DNA from 2 places in the Mangrovibacterium sp. genome. Region 2 is predicted to be linked to the other one. Evidence: riboswitches for the same ligand, from Rfam matches in the RefSeq annotation. Region 2 holds a riboswitch; the other holds the start of a gene.

Region 1 (7,461 bases), on a different contig from region 2:
GAAAACTTACGCTCGGCCCCCAGCGACAAGGAAGCAATTGCTCCGTTGGGCTTCAGATCCTTTTCCCCGTCGGCATGCCAGCCCATTGTTTCGCTGCCATCGTGGTATAGGTTAAGCAGGCACGAGTTGTAGGTTTCGCCGCTTTGCTTCTCGCACAAATGCTTTAAGGCCAGCAAATCATCGTTCCAGGGCAGGGCAAACTTGCTGGTATTGGAATAGCTGTACCGAAAAGGCCGATCGCCATACCAGGCCACTTTTCGTTTGGTCACAAACTTTTTACCAAACAGAATAGCTTCGTCGTTGCGCCATTCAATATCCTTTAACAAGCGGTTGAAATAACCGGTAGCTTCATCAACCGCAAGCACACAGCCATAGTATTCAACGGTTCCGTCATAGGGTAATAAGTTTTCCGATCTCGTTGGTAAGGTTCTAAACAGGTTCATCGCTCTTATTTTTCAGGATAAACAGCTCGAACGATAGAATGGTTGAACAGCTTTCACCACAAGCCCCGAATACAACAAAAAATCCTGATTCTAAGGAATCAGGAGAAGGGATGAAAGTGGAAGATGGCCTGAACATCAGGTTGTCGTTGTTATCCGGAGTTATCGGGTTGTCTTGAAACTCGAAACTCCGAAGGGGCTTTCACACAAAAAATCCTCCGCCGTTATCGTTGATTCGGCGAAGGATTAAATCAATTTCTTACTCAGGAGTCTATTTGGGGAACAAAAGAATAAACACCGCACGAACACCTAAGTCAGCTTTCGCACCTTTAGGTGCAGCCAGGTTCAGGCGAGGGCCGATAGCAAACTGTGCTTTTTGTTTGCCCAGGCTGGTTACTGCCGATGCAATCGGGTTCAACCACACTGTTGTGGTATTGCCTTTCCAGTTCTGTGTTATCTCAAAGTTTGCACCAAGGCCAGCACCCGAGGCCCAGTTATAGGTGAAGAATGGCTGAATAAACATGGAGCTAACATCGCCGTAGTCACTGTCACCGGCAATACTCCAAACCTGGTTAATCAGGCCACCAATGGTCATCCCGTTTCCCTGGTACAAACCAACCGCTGTAGGACCAACGCCCAATTTATGGGCTGAAAGATTTTTCGATCCATCCGGGACAAGCAGCACTGGCCCAGCTCCCCAGGTAATGCCGTTTTTGGCTTCTTTCGGACTAAAGAAAGCACTTACTACAGCATCGCCCAAACCATTCTGATGGCTACCCGCGCCACTAATGTTATACTGCGAAATTACCGGCTGTACCCAGCGGGCAATCAGGTTCCAGTCTTCAGAAATTGAAAGTGGAACAACCGGTTGAATATTGAGGGTATTGCGTGTACCATTGTTCGGCCCGATTCCCCAGTCGGTATTATTCTGAAGCGGAACACTGATCAAACTCGCAATGGGGTTCGACAACTTTTTAGCTAACTCGGCAGCATCATCCTGCGCCATTACAGTTTGCATACTTGCCAGGCATAGCAAGATTCCGAAGACTGAAACAAATTTTTTCATCATCATCTTAGTTTGTATTTCGTTGTTAAACTATTTATTTAAAACTTGGTCTAAGTCCTTCGCTATTTATCACTCATCCAAGTAGATTACCATACAATTTACGACATAATCATAAAACATCATATCGAAAATCAATAAATATTGACGATAATTTTTACGGGAATACAAATAAGCAATCGTACTCGACCAGATCTCCTTAGCGAGTGGCAAATCAAAAATTTGAAAAAAGCGGTGATGAATAACAGGATTAAATGAAGTCAGGGAGCTTCCTGATCCATCCATGAAGGATTTGACAAGAAAGCCCCTGCTGGGCTGCTATTTCCAGAATGGATGGAAGTGGTGTACCGGTCCGTGTCCCCGGCCAATATTGTACGAAGCTCCGTCGACAATGGCTTTATTGATATATTCTTTGGCTGCCTTCACCGCATCGTTGAGCTCCAGCCCTTGGGCCAATTGTGATGCTACTGCTGAAGAGAATGTGCAACCGGTTCCATGTGTATTTTTTGTATTTACACGCTTCGATTTCAGCTCTAACAGCTCGTCGGTCTCCGCATTATAGAAGATATCCGTCAACTCATCTTCTGTCAGGTGACCGGCTTTCAACAATACGGAAACCCTTCCTCCGCAAGACATGCTTCTCACAGCCTTGGGCAAATCAGCCTGGCAACTAATCTTTTGTCCGGAAAGAATTTCAGCTTCAGGAATATTTGGGGTGATCACCCGAACGGTTGGTATCAATTCATTTTTCAAAGTTGAAATGGCCTCATCCAGCAATAGCTTATCTCCCGAGGTGGCGACCATGACCGGGTCGAGCACAATATTGCGAATTTGATAGGGTTCCAGTGTCTCTTTAATTCCACGGATTAACTCCGACGAATGCAGCATCCCAATTTTAATAGAATCGGCACCAATATCGTCTAACACCGATTTTATCTGGCCTTTCACAAAGTCAACCGGAATTGGGTGCACACCATATACGCCCACCGTATTTTCATCGACAACTGCGGTAATGGCGCTGGTTCCAAAGCAACCACATGCCGACATGGTTTTCAAATCGGCCTGAATACCGGCACCTCCACTTGGATCGCTTCCCGCGATCGTTAAAACTCTTTTATAATTTAAACTCATCATGTGTTTTCTTAAACTTGAAACCTAGAACTTGGAATTTGGAACTTCATCATCCAAAATGATTAAAACCACCCTTGCTAAACTCGACAGCACATCCGTTTCGTAACCACTGAATTTGGGGCTCCCCCTCTTCAATTTGTCCAATAACGGTAAAGGACTTTCCAAACTGACTGGTAAAGGCGTTTTGCAAAGTCTCAACCCGATCAGCAGCAACCGTAAACAGCAATTCGTAATCTTCCCCGCCACCACTGGCCAATTCATCAATCTTCCAGCCCTGAGTTTGGGAAACACGCTTCAGTTCATCCGAAAGCGGCAATTGATCCAAATCAACCCTTGCTGATCTAGCAGATGCTTTCAGGATATGCTTCAGATCGGACGCAATACCATCTGAGATATCCATGATGGCATGCACGCCACCATTAGCAGCCAGAAAAGCTCCTTCGGGTAAGCGCGGTTCAGGCTGATGGTGACGCTCCAGCAGGTAATTGTGATCTTCGGACTGATTAAGTCCATCTAAAATAACCTGTAAGCCACCGGCAGAGTCGCCCAAACGACCGGTTACACAAACCATATCGCCGGTTTGTGCCATCGAGCGCATCCGTGCCTGTCCTTTTTTAATCGTTCCCAGCACGCAAACATTAATCGCCAAATGCTTGACTGATTTAGTCGTATCGCCTCCCAGCAGGGGCACTTGGTATTTTTGAGAAATAGTATGGTAACCATCCATCAATTTATCCAGGTATTCCACATCCATATCCGGCGGAATAGCAATGGACAGGAAGGTTCCGATTGGAGTTCCGCCCATCGCTGCAATATCACTCAGGTTTACCGCAACCGACTTATAGCCCAGCTGCTCCGGAGTGATGGCTGAACGCAGAAAGTGAACATCCTCCATTAACAGGTCGGTCGTTACCAACAAATCTTCGTCATCATTCATCGGCAAAATGGCACAATCGTCTCCAATGCCGGTCAGATTTTTTGTAACCAGCTCTTTAAACGATCCCGAAAAGCGATCGATAAAGCCAAACTCCCCTATTTCTTTTAATTTCATGATTCAATCTTTAGTTGACCAATCAAACACGCCACTTCTCCAATTCATAGGCGCTTTGCCAAAATAGCCATTCCATCTTAAACGATAGTTTGAAAGCTTGTGTCATGCGCTCCTGTTGAGCCGAAGTGCACTTATCGGCGTAGGTATCGCAGATATATAGTGCTTTAGCCACAGCCTTGGCAAATTCATCACCACCGTAGGTATCAATCCACGATTGGTAAGGATTGTCTCCTTCTGCTTGATTAGCGAGAATAAAATCACCAACTTCTTTGTACACCCAAAAACAAGGCAATACAGAGGCTAAAGCTTCTTCGGTTGAGGCACTTGCCAACTGTCGCCACATGTGCCCGGTATAAAGCAAATTGGTAGGTGTCGGCTCTGCTTCAACCGATTGATCTTTCAGGTAAAATTGATGTAATGCCTGCTCTACAGCAACAGTATCAGCTGAAAACCCCAGGAAAGCTTCCCGAAATTCTTTATGATCGAGACGAGCAGCAATGGCAGCCAGGATCTTTCCGTATTCTGCCAGGTAAAAAGCATCCTGTCGCAGGTAGAATAAAAACTTCTCCCGCGGCAAGCTCCCGTTCATCAGTTCATGTAAAAAGGGTATTTTTTGAATTTCAGCAAAGACCGGTTTACATTCAGCCCAAGCCTTTTCACTCCATGTCATCTTCTATCAATTTATTGAATTCGTTCTTTTAAATCTTTAGCGGCCAGCATCGGACTCTCGGCCGAGGAAATGGCCGATACAACAGCAATTCCCTGTGCCCCTTGCTCTATAATAGAAGCTGCATTCATCGCATTAATCCCGCCAATGGCTACTGCCGGATATTTGCTTATTCGGCAAGCTTCTTTTAATCCCTCCAAACCAAAAGGCTGAAAGGTGTCGGTTTTGGTAGGCGTTGCAAACACCGGAGAAACACCAACATAATCGATATCCAGGAGGTTTGCTTCCTCTGCCTGCTCCATATTTTCAACCGACAAACCCAGAATCTTATCCGGTCCCAGCAGCTGTCGAGCCACTTGCCAGGGTAGATCACTCTGCCCGATGTGCAAGCCATCAGCCTCAACAGCCAGGGCAATGTCCAACCGATCATTAATAATCAATGGGATATTCAAGGGGGAAAGCAATTGTTTCAGCTTAAGGCCGAGCTCGAAAAACTCCAGCGACGAGCAATCTTTCTCCCTCAACTGCACCATCGTCACGCCACCTTTCACTGCTTCCTCCACAATGTACTCCAGCGGCCGACCAAGTGACAAGCCCCGATCGGTTACCAGGTATAAACTTAAATCAAAGTTTTTCATGCTTACGACTTATAGATTTCTGCAATATTCGCGTCACTTAAATTGTAAAGCATATCCAGAAAGTGTAACTGTAAAGTGCCCGGTCCGTCAGCTTTGTTGGCAGCCATCTCCCCGGCAATACTCATTACAGCCATGGCATGCGTTGCAGCTTCCATGCGATTCGTATTTACACCGGCAAAAGCACCCAGTACAGCAGTTGCCGTACATCCCATGCCCGTTACACGAGCCATCATTGTCGAGCCGTTCTTTGTTGAAAGCACTTCTGTTCCATCGGTAATAAAATCTTCAGGGCCGCTAATTACAACCACGGCCCCTGTCTCCAAGGCCAGTCGCTTTGCAGCCTCAATCGCCGAATTGCTCGACGCGGAGCTATCTACACCTTTGGTTACAATATTCTCCTTCGCCAAAGCCATAATCTCGGATGCATTGCCTCGGATGAAAGTTGGCTTACAATCAGCCAAAATACGTGCAGCCACCTCGTTGCGGTATGGTGTAGCTCCAACCCCAACAGGATCGAAAACCACCGGAATACCTTTCGACGTAGCAGCCTTTCCGGCTTCAATCATTCCTGAAACCCAATCGGGGTTCAAGGTTCCCATGTTAATCACTAAGGCGGAGGCAATATTGACCATATCCTTCACTTCCTCCACGGCATGAGCCATTACAGGCGATGCTCCAATAGCCAGCAAGGCATTGGCCGTATTATTCATAACCACAAAGTTGGTGATGTTATGCACTAAAGGAGATTTTTCGCGTACTGCAGCCAAATCGGCGCTGATTGATTTTACTGTAATCATCATTTCAAATTTTAATGGTTCAAAAATTTTGAAACGATCATCTGCGGAAGGCCAAAAAAAAGCCGCCTCACAGGAAGTGAAAACGGCTTGTATATTACAAAATCTGGATTTTTTACAATCCTCGTTTCCCTACGCTGTTATGATACATTTCAGGTTCACGGAGTATGATCTCAGACAGGCAATCGCCTGACACCCCCAACGAGATGCGCAAAGGTAAAGATAATTTGCAACAATCATCCTTGGGAAACGAGTTAAGTGTCCAACTGACTATTTAAGTTTCGATGAAATCCAGTCTAAAATAACATGTCTTGTTTCTTCAGATACCCAATGTTCATTTACCGGAGTCAACAAGGCTTCCTTCGGGCTGGTCAAGGTATTGTAAACAGCATAACTGGTTGTTGGCGGACAAACGTTGTCGTTATATCCCCAAGTCATGAAAACCGGAACTTTGATGAACCGGGCAAAGTTGACCACATCGTAATAAGCCATTGTCTTTATCTTTTCCGGCGTATCCATGCCATTAAAATAAAGATCGAAATGCGGATAACCAGCTGCACGGCCTGCTTTAAACGCAGCCATATCACTCAATGCCGGGTGATTGGCAGCACACAAGGTTACACGATCATCCAAGGCTGTTGTGATCAGGGACAAAGCGCCTCCCTGGCTTCCACCCTGAGCAATCACATTTTTACCATCCCATTCCGGCAACGAGGTCAGGTAATCGATCGCACGCACGCAACTTAGATAAACCTTTTTCATGTAGTAATTATCTCTATTGTCAAGCCCGTTGGTCAAATAGCTGTTGTTTGCCTTGCCGAATGCACGACTGATTTCCGTATAGCGATCCTTCTCTAAATCGGGCCGAATGCCATGGATCTCCATATCGAAACGGATGTAACCACTTTCAGCATAAAACAGGTGTTTAGTTGGATCCATGGGTTTTATACCAGCTCCCGGAGGAGAGAAAACAACCGGAAATTTTCCTGCCTTTTTAGGTATGGTCAGGTAGCCATACACAAAAGCATTCTTTTCGTAAGCCTGCAATTTCACCAGGTAGCAGTCAACTTTATCGCTCGAAAACTCAGGAACAAAAGTCTTTTCAACCTTCATTGGGCATTTCTCAGCCTCGGCCTTTGCCTGGTCCCAGAAAGCCGTAAAATCATCCGGCAATTGGGTGTATGGTTTTAATTTTTCGGGTGAAAAGCCAACTTTTATATGGTGCTTAAATTCTTTCCCATTGAAGGTCACTGTTAACCGGCAATCTTTAAATCCCGGTTCTTTCATTGTTCCCAACGAAATTGTTGCCTGCCCCTTTTTTAACTTCACAGTTCCTTCATCCTCGGCCGGTCTTAACTCCGGACCAATACTATACTTAATCTCCACGCCATCCTGCAGCATTCCGTATCGGTACAAAGCAACAGTAACTGTGGCCTTTTCTTTCGTTTTATAAAGCCAGTCCGCGTGGTTTGGCGTTGTCACCCACAGCACGTCACTCCGATAGGGATAATTCTCCGCACGGCTAAGGCAAAAGCTTAGTACAAAAAGTACAAGCATGCTTATTCTTTTCATCATCATTGATTAATTTATAGAATTGTAGTAATTAATTTTTCAGTGTGAGCCCGAAATCCGGTTTAATTTCTTTCGTCGCCTCCTTCACATCAACAAATTGCAACA
Region 2 (7,461 bases):
CCCTCGAAGGTTACGGACTGACTGAAACTTCGCCGGTTATTGCGGTGAATAATCCGTATACAGGCGAGATGAAAATCGGGACTGTCGGTACGGTATTGGAAGGCGTAGAGGTCAAAATTGCCGATGATGGTGAAATCCTGTGTAAGGGGCCGTCGGTGATGCAGGGGTACTATAAGGCACCGGAGCTAACTGCTGAGGTGATCGACGAGGATGGCTGGTTTCACACGGGTGATATTGGTCATCTGGATGAAGGGAAATACCTGAAAATTACCGATCGGAAGAAAGAAATGTTCAAGATGTCGGGCGGTAAGTATATTGCACCGCAGATGATTGAAAACAAGTTAAAGGAGTCGTTCTTTATTGAGCAGGCGATGGTGATTGGTGAAAACGAGAAGTTTGCCAGTGCTTTGATTTCTCCGAACTTCGATTACCTGCACGATTGGTGCTCTCACCATAAAATCCACTTTCGGGATAACCAGGAGCTGGTTCAACTGAAAACGGTGCAGACGCAGTACCGAAAAGAAGTTGCTTTAATCAATAAAACGCTTGGTGAGCACGAGGAGATCAAACGGTTCCGATTGGTGTGTGAGGAATGGTCGCCGCAAAACGGGGAGCTTTCACCTACGCTGAAGTTAAAACGGAACTATGTGACTAAAAAATACAAACATCTGATTGACGATGTTTATGCCGTATCGAAAAATGGCAATGGAAGCGGAGGTGGTCTAAAGTTACCTCGGGTCAATCTTCGCTTCGACTTAAATAAGCTGACCAAGAGATTGAAATAAATGAAAGCCATCGGAAAAGATGGCTTTTTTTATTGAATGCAGATGTGCAATGCTGCTTTTTATTTGTTTTTGAAGGAAAAGACAACTACTGATAACTATGGACAACCAATGACAACGTCTGGCCTATCGATATACATATTCCATTGTCCTGCTATTTGGGAAGTTCAACCAGTTTTTTTCGGCAGCCCTATCCACCAATGCGTTTCACTTTAAATCCCTGGTTCTTTAAAATATCCATCACCTTATCCCGAAAGTTCCCTTGAATCAAAATTTCTCCGTCGCGGGTTGATCCACCAACGCCACATTGCGTTTTCAGAATGCGTGCCAACTCTTTCAGTTCGTCATCGGTACCTTCAAATCCGGTAACCAGCGTTGCCGACTTTCCTTTGCGGCCTTTTTTATCCAGCTCAACATACAAGGTTTGTTTGTTAGCCGGAATCGAGGGCACTTTTTCCTGCTTTTCTTCTTCCTGTTTGTTTTGTGAGTCGGGTGAAATTGAAAAAGCCATCCCCAACTTATCTTTCCAGTCTTCTGCCATATCAAAGTTTTTTTCAAAAATAGGATAAAAAAAGGAATTCGAAGGTTCCTGAAAAATGTGAACAATGGGTGAACCTTTAAGCGGGCTTGGGGGTTTGAAAGGATGATTGAAGTTGAAAAGAAGAAAATGGCAAAACTCATCGAGGTAAACTCACTGCAGGATATACTTCCGGCATATCGGAATACAGCTATTAGCTTGTTGCTGGAATACCACAATTTGAATAAGACGTTCAAAAACTACAATCAGGCGCAGATCCTGATTGGGATGTGTATGGATAACCGGAAAAATTTGTGGATTCCGGAGAATTTTGCTTTTGTTATTCGATCGGGGGGAGCCAACTTGTTCTTTCACGAGTTTCAGGTTTCGTATGCCATTGGCGTTGGTGGCGTAAAATGTATTGCATTAATTGGGCATAACCATTGCGGCATGGAACAGCTGGATGAACAAAAAGAAGAATTTATAACTGGTCTGGTTCATAATGCGGGTTGGAAAGCCGAAAATGCAAGTTCGCACTTCGAGAATTTATCGCCTTTCTTCGAAACCGGAAATACCATCGAGTTCCTGCTTTGCGAGGTCGACCGACTGCGTAAACGCTACCCGAAAGTAATTGTAGCACCGCTATATTTTGATGTTGAAAACGGGAAGATTCTACAAATTGTACCCGATTAATTGAAAGATAAAAGGCTGCCCCGCAGGACAGCCTTCGATAGAATTAAAACTTGAAGTCAATTCCGGCAAAAAAGTTAATGCCTGCCTGCGGAAAATAGCCATCCATTTTGTAGCGTTCTCCACCATAGTAGTACGAGTAAACCCAGGCGTTACTCTCGTATTCGGCGTCGAAGAGGTTATTCACCATCAGGTGCAGCTTTATTTCTTTAAACAGCATTCCTTTCATGGTGTAATCCACTTTCAGGTTGTTCACAAACCAGGCATCCAGCTTCCTGTCGCTACTCGATGTATTGTCGATGTACTGGTCGCTCACGTAGTTCGAAAGCAAACTGATTGATAAGCCTTTGGCTGCTTGCAGACTCAATTGGCTATTTACAATAGTGTTAGGAGAGAACGACAGGTCGGTTTTGCCCAGCTTATTTTCTATTTGACCGCCATTGTCCCAATCATCCACATATTCGGTAAAGTTTTTAATCTTGTTTTGGCTGAAGGTTGCATTCACATCCCATTTCAGCGCGTGGGTAATTTTCAGTCCGCCCATCAGCTCAATACCGGCGCGGTAGCTGTCGGCGGCATTTTCCATAATGGTTGCTCCCACATCGTTGAGCTCCCCGGTTTGCACCAGTTGATTTTTGTACAACATGTAATAGAGGTTAGCCCCGATTGAGTAGTTGCGACGTCGGTAAGTATAGCCTGCTTCAAAATCATTGAGAGCCTCAGCAACCGGTTGCTTGCCGTTTGGATCGGCATCCACAAAATTATCGCGGTTTGGCTCGCGGTGAGCACGGGCATAGCTCAGGTACGCTTCGTTTTGTGCGCTTGGCTTGTAGTAAATACCCAACTTCGGATTGAAAAAATCGAATTTGTGTTTCTGGCTGATATCGCGCAGGTCGTCGTTTATTCCGGTAATGTTATAATCGATGTGGCGATATTGAAGATCAGCATACAAGTTTAAAGCTTCCGTCATTTGCAGGTTGTATTTCCCAAATACGTTGAAGTCTTTTTTCACACCTTTACCCCGGTACCATTCAAACTGACTATCGACGCTTGTTCCGCCGTACCAGTCTTCCACTGTCAGGTTATCACCCATATATTGTGCCCAGATTACGCGGCCAAAGTGGCGACCGTCGTATTCATTTAAGCCACCACCAAAGGTGAATGCATTGATGCCATCGTCGTAATTTAACGAGTAAGTAGCCCCGTAAAAATCGTTGTCCAGCCATTTGCGAACAACCATGTCTGTCACATCAATCCCTTCAGGAGCTGTCATTTGGTAATCCGCATAACTTTGGTCGTATTCGTAGTTCTCATAATATCCGCGGCCATAAGTATAATGCAAGGCTGCATTTAAATTCAGGTATTCATTGAATTTATGCGAAAAGTGCAGCTGATAATGGTCTTGCTGGTAATGATCGACGGCATTTTCATAGGTGTAGAAGTTGTATGTGCGGGCATCCGAATTGATCAGGTCGTTGTAGCGCTTCTGGTTTTCCCGTTCCGATCCCGACCACAACCAGTCGTCCAGGTAGCGTTGCATCCCCGCCTGGTCGTTATTCAATTTCACAGAAGGAACGCCGTACCAGGCCTGGTAAGTTTCTTCGAATCCTGAGAAAACATTCACCTTCACGATGGTATTTTCGGTGTAATAGCCACCCGAAACAAAGAAGGATTTCAGATTGGATGAAGCGCGGTCGATGAAGCCGTCAGACGTTACTTTCGACAAACGCACATCGAAGGCAAACTTGCCCAGCAGTCCTGTTCCGGCAGAAACCGTGTTTTTTAAGGTTGAATAAGAACCTGCAGAACTCCTTAGTTCGGCATAAGGTTGCTTGTTCAAGGTAGTTGTTTGCAGGTTGATGGTTGCTCCGAAAGCTGCAGCTCCGTTAGTTGAAGTTCCCACACCACGCTGTACCTGAATGTTGTCGATCGATCCGGCCAGATCGGGAATGTCTACGAAATAGGTTCCGTGCGATTCGGCATCGTTCATCGGAATGCCGTTCACTGTTACATTGATGCGGTTCAGATCGGTACCGCGAATGCGGAAGTTGGTATAACCCACGCCTGCTCCTGCATCTGATGAAGCTACCAATGAGGGGGTCATGGTCAGCAGATAAGGGATATCCTGTCCCATGTCGCGATTTTCGATGGTTGTTCGGTCAACCGATGTTTTGGCAACCGGTGTTTTATCTCCGGCGCGTGTTGCCGAAACCATCACTTCCTCGGTCATGATTCCCGATTGCTTTAAGCTGATGTTAATGGTTTTGTTGCTGTTCTTCAGCTCAACAGTTTGGCTTGTTTTGTCGTAGCCAATAAACGAAATGATAAGTTCATAAGTTCCCGAATGTAAATCCTTGATCTCAAATTTTCCGTTCGAATCCGCAACAGCTCCGGTGTACGTTCCGGCCAAAACAATATTGGCGCCAGGCAGTACTTCATGTTTCTCGTTCATCACGACACCGGAAATTGAATACTGTGCGAAAGTTAAGGTGGTCAGACTCATCATGACCAGTAGAAAAAATACTTTTTTCATTTTTTGAGTGAAAGTTTGGTTAATAAATAACCAATGAGGTGGAAACTCTCGTTCCCTTGTTGCGCCCTCCCTCCGCCGGCATTACCCGGATCAGGTTCTTTGGGTATGATCTCAGTCCGTTGTTTTAGGACACCCCATTGCTAATGGCGGCAAATTTAGATACAATCTAAATAATGCACAAGTTTTTTTAAACTTAAATCAGTTTTAGGATCGAAGAGGTACATTCAAAGGCATTGTAAACGAATAATTTACCTGAGAGTGTTTCTCCCGCTCCTGTAAGGATCTTCAAGACTTCCATGGCTTGTATACTGCCAATAATCCCCGGTAATGCGCCGAAAACTCCCTTTGGAGCACCATCAAACGACTGGTCTTCCGGTGCTTCCGGGAAAAGATCTTCGTAAACTGGTCCTCCCTGATAATTAAACACGGAAACCATCCCTTTAAACTCTTCGATGGAGCCATGAACCATGGGCTTTCCTTGTTGTCGGCAGGTGTGGCTAATCAGGTAGCGGGCCCGAAAATTGTCGGTAGCATCAACAACGACATCGTAAGCTTGAATCAGGCTGGCTGCATTCGATTCGGTTAGCCGTTCAAAAAAGGGTAATACCCGTACGTTCGGGTTGATCGCTTCCAGTACTTCTTGGGCATGGGTAACTTTAGCCTGTCCGACGACATCAGAATTATACAAAATTTGCCGTTGCAGGTTGGTCAAGCTTACGTTGTCATTATCAACCAGCCCCAGCAGTCCAACTCCGGCTGCAGCCAGGTACAGAGCAACCGGAGACCCGAGTCCTCCTGCGCCTATAATCAATACTTTGGCATCTTTCAATTTTTGTTGCCCGGCCTCCCCAATTTCGGGGAGCATGATTTGCCGGGCATATCTTTCTTGTTCTTCTAAATTCATGGTCTAGGCATGTTGCATATAAATATCCCAATCTTTCCAAACGACTTCGTATCCCTGGGACTTAAGAGCCGTCTCTACTTGAGCCGGGCTACGGTCGTCGTTGATCGAGAATTGTTCCAGCGATTCGTCTTTGGTGGCATATCCCCCGGGTTTAGTGCTGCTGCCGGCACTCATGGTCGTAGCACCTAGCTTGGCCAGGTTATCACGCATTGCTGAACTTTCACGGGTTGAAATTGATAGTTCCACATTTTCGTCCAGCAAGCGATAAGCACAAATGAGCTGAACAAACTCGCGGTCGTTAATCGGATAGTCCGGGTTGAAGCTCCCTGCATGAGGACGTAGTCGTGGAAAGGCAATGGAATACTTCGTTTTCCAATGGTGCTTTTTCAGGAACTGAAGGTGGAGAGCCGTGAAAAATGAATCAACCCGCCAGTCTTCGAGTCCCAGCAAACAGCCTAAGCCTGTTTTATGGATTCCGGCTTGTCCCAACCGTTCCGGCGTTTCCAACCGGTAACGGAAATTTGCCTTCTTACCTTTGGGATGATAAATGGGGTAGCGTTGTTCGTTATAGGTTTCCTGGTAGACATATACGGCATGTAAGCCGGCCTCAACCAAGGCCTTATATTCTTCGGTCTGCATGGGTTGCACTTCAATCGAAATCTGTGCAAACAACGGCTTGAGCAAGCTTATCATTTCCCGCAGATACCCGAAGCTTGCTTTACGCGGATGTTCACCGGTAACCAGGAGAAGGTGTTCGAATCCCAAATCCCGAATGGCTTTCGCTTCCTCCAGAACTTGTTCCTTCGTGAGTGTACAGCGGTTTATATCATTGTTGTGGTTAAAACCGCAATAGGTGCAAAAGTTTGTGCATTCATTCGATAAGTAAAGTGGGACATAAAGCTGGATGGTTTTGCCAAAGCGTTTGAGGGTTAACTCGCGGCTTTGTTGAGCCATTTCTTCCAGGTAGGGAGCCGCAGCCGGAGAAATCAACGCCATGAAATCGTCGATGTTTCTTTCGGTTTTGTTGAGTGCTTTTTCAACATCAGCAGCTGTTTTACTGTAAATCAGGGCCCGTGTCGAATCCCAATGGTAATGTTGTATCAGGTTGTAAAAATCCATCGTTTTTAATCTAAGAATGAAGTTAGCGGACTACTGGCTTCTGCATGATCGCGGATGGGAGCCAACTTGGCTTCCCGCGCAAGGGCTGCTGATTCGACAGCCAATTTGAAAGCTTTAGCCATCATGACCGGATTGTTGGAAACAGCAATGGCTGTGTTGACTAAAACAGCATCAGCGCCCATCTCAATGGCCTCAGTGGCATGTGATGGTGCTCCGATTCCCGCATCAACAATGACAGGGACATTGGACTGCTCGATGATGATACGCAGAAAGTCGCGTGTTTGTAAACCTTTGTTACTACCGATTGGTGCTCCCAGTGGCATTACTGCTGCTGTACCCACATCTTCCAGCTTTTTACACAAAACAGGGTCGGCCTGGATGTATGGAAGAACGACAAAACCGAGTTTGACCAATTCTTCAGTTGCTTTCAAGGTTTCTTCCGAGTCGGGAAGAAGGTAGCGGGGATCAGGGTGAATTTCCAGTTTAACCCAGTTGGTACCCAAAGCTTCACGCGCCAGTTGAGCTACAAAAACGGCTTCTTTGGCAGTGCGAACGCCTGATGTATTTGGAAGCAGATTGATACGTGGATGATTCAGGTGTTTGAGTAGATCATCATCGCTGTTGCTGATGTCAACGCGGCGCAAAGCCACGGTTACCAGTTCGCTCCCGGATTCGAGCAAAGCTTCCTCCATGATGGTGTTCGAACTGAATTTGCCTGTGCCGGTAAACAGGCGTGACTGAAATGTTTTGTCGGCTATTTTTAACAGTTTCATCTTTTGTTTTTTTAAGAAATTCTTTCGGTTGAGATAGTGGTTCGCTCAATGGCTTTCATCCATTCCCGGGTACTTTGCGCAATGCTGTCGTTTCTCCAAATGGCAGATGAAATTGCCAGTCCATGTAAGCCTGTTTGCATCAG

What was found. Region 2 has a riboswitch for thiamine pyrophosphate ahead of AC37HE_RS07895 (TonB-dependent receptor). Riboswitches for the same ligand answer to the same signal wherever they lie in the genome.
Region 1: linked by a shared signal. The riboswitch ahead of thiM (hydroxyethylthiazole kinase) and the one ahead of AC37HE_RS07895 (TonB-dependent receptor) in region 2 are both predicted to bind thiamine pyrophosphate.

The regions. Positions count from the first base shown of each region.
Region 1 covers NZ_JBZQJF010000129.1:1,143-8,603, forward strand. The annotation lists gene AC37HE_RS06785 (alpha-ketoglutarate-dependent dioxygenase AlkB family protein) at 1-443, opposite strand, end outside; gene AC37HE_RS06790 (hypothetical protein) at 712-1,512, opposite strand; gene thiD (bifunctional hydroxymethylpyrimidine kinase/phosphomethylpyrimidine kinase) at 1,822-2,637, opposite strand; gene thiL (thiamine-phosphate kinase) at 2,684-3,685, opposite strand; gene AC37HE_RS06805 (TenA family protein) at 3,708-4,355, opposite strand; gene thiE (thiamine phosphate synthase) at 4,367-4,990, opposite strand; gene thiM (hydroxyethylthiazole kinase) at 4,993-5,790, opposite strand; TPP riboswitch at 5,897-5,994, opposite strand; gene AC37HE_RS06820 (acetylxylan esterase) at 6,055-7,341, opposite strand; gene AC37HE_RS06825 (polysaccharide deacetylase family protein) at 7,388-7,461, opposite strand, start outside.
Region 2 covers NZ_JBZQJF010000149.1:11,510-18,970, forward strand. The annotation lists gene AC37HE_RS07880 (AMP-dependent synthetase/ligase) at 1-785, shown strand, start outside; gene AC37HE_RS07885 (translation initiation factor) at 973-1,323, opposite strand; gene AC37HE_RS07890 (carbonic anhydrase) at 1,450-1,992, shown strand; gene AC37HE_RS07895 (TonB-dependent receptor) at 2,036-4,522, opposite strand; TPP riboswitch at 4,573-4,669, opposite strand; gene AC37HE_RS07900 (HesA/MoeB/ThiF family protein) at 4,716-5,426, opposite strand; gene thiH (2-iminoacetate synthase ThiH) at 5,430-6,545, opposite strand; gene AC37HE_RS07910 (thiazole synthase) at 6,551-7,318, opposite strand; gene AC37HE_RS07915 (thiamine phosphate synthase) at 7,330-7,461, opposite strand, start outside.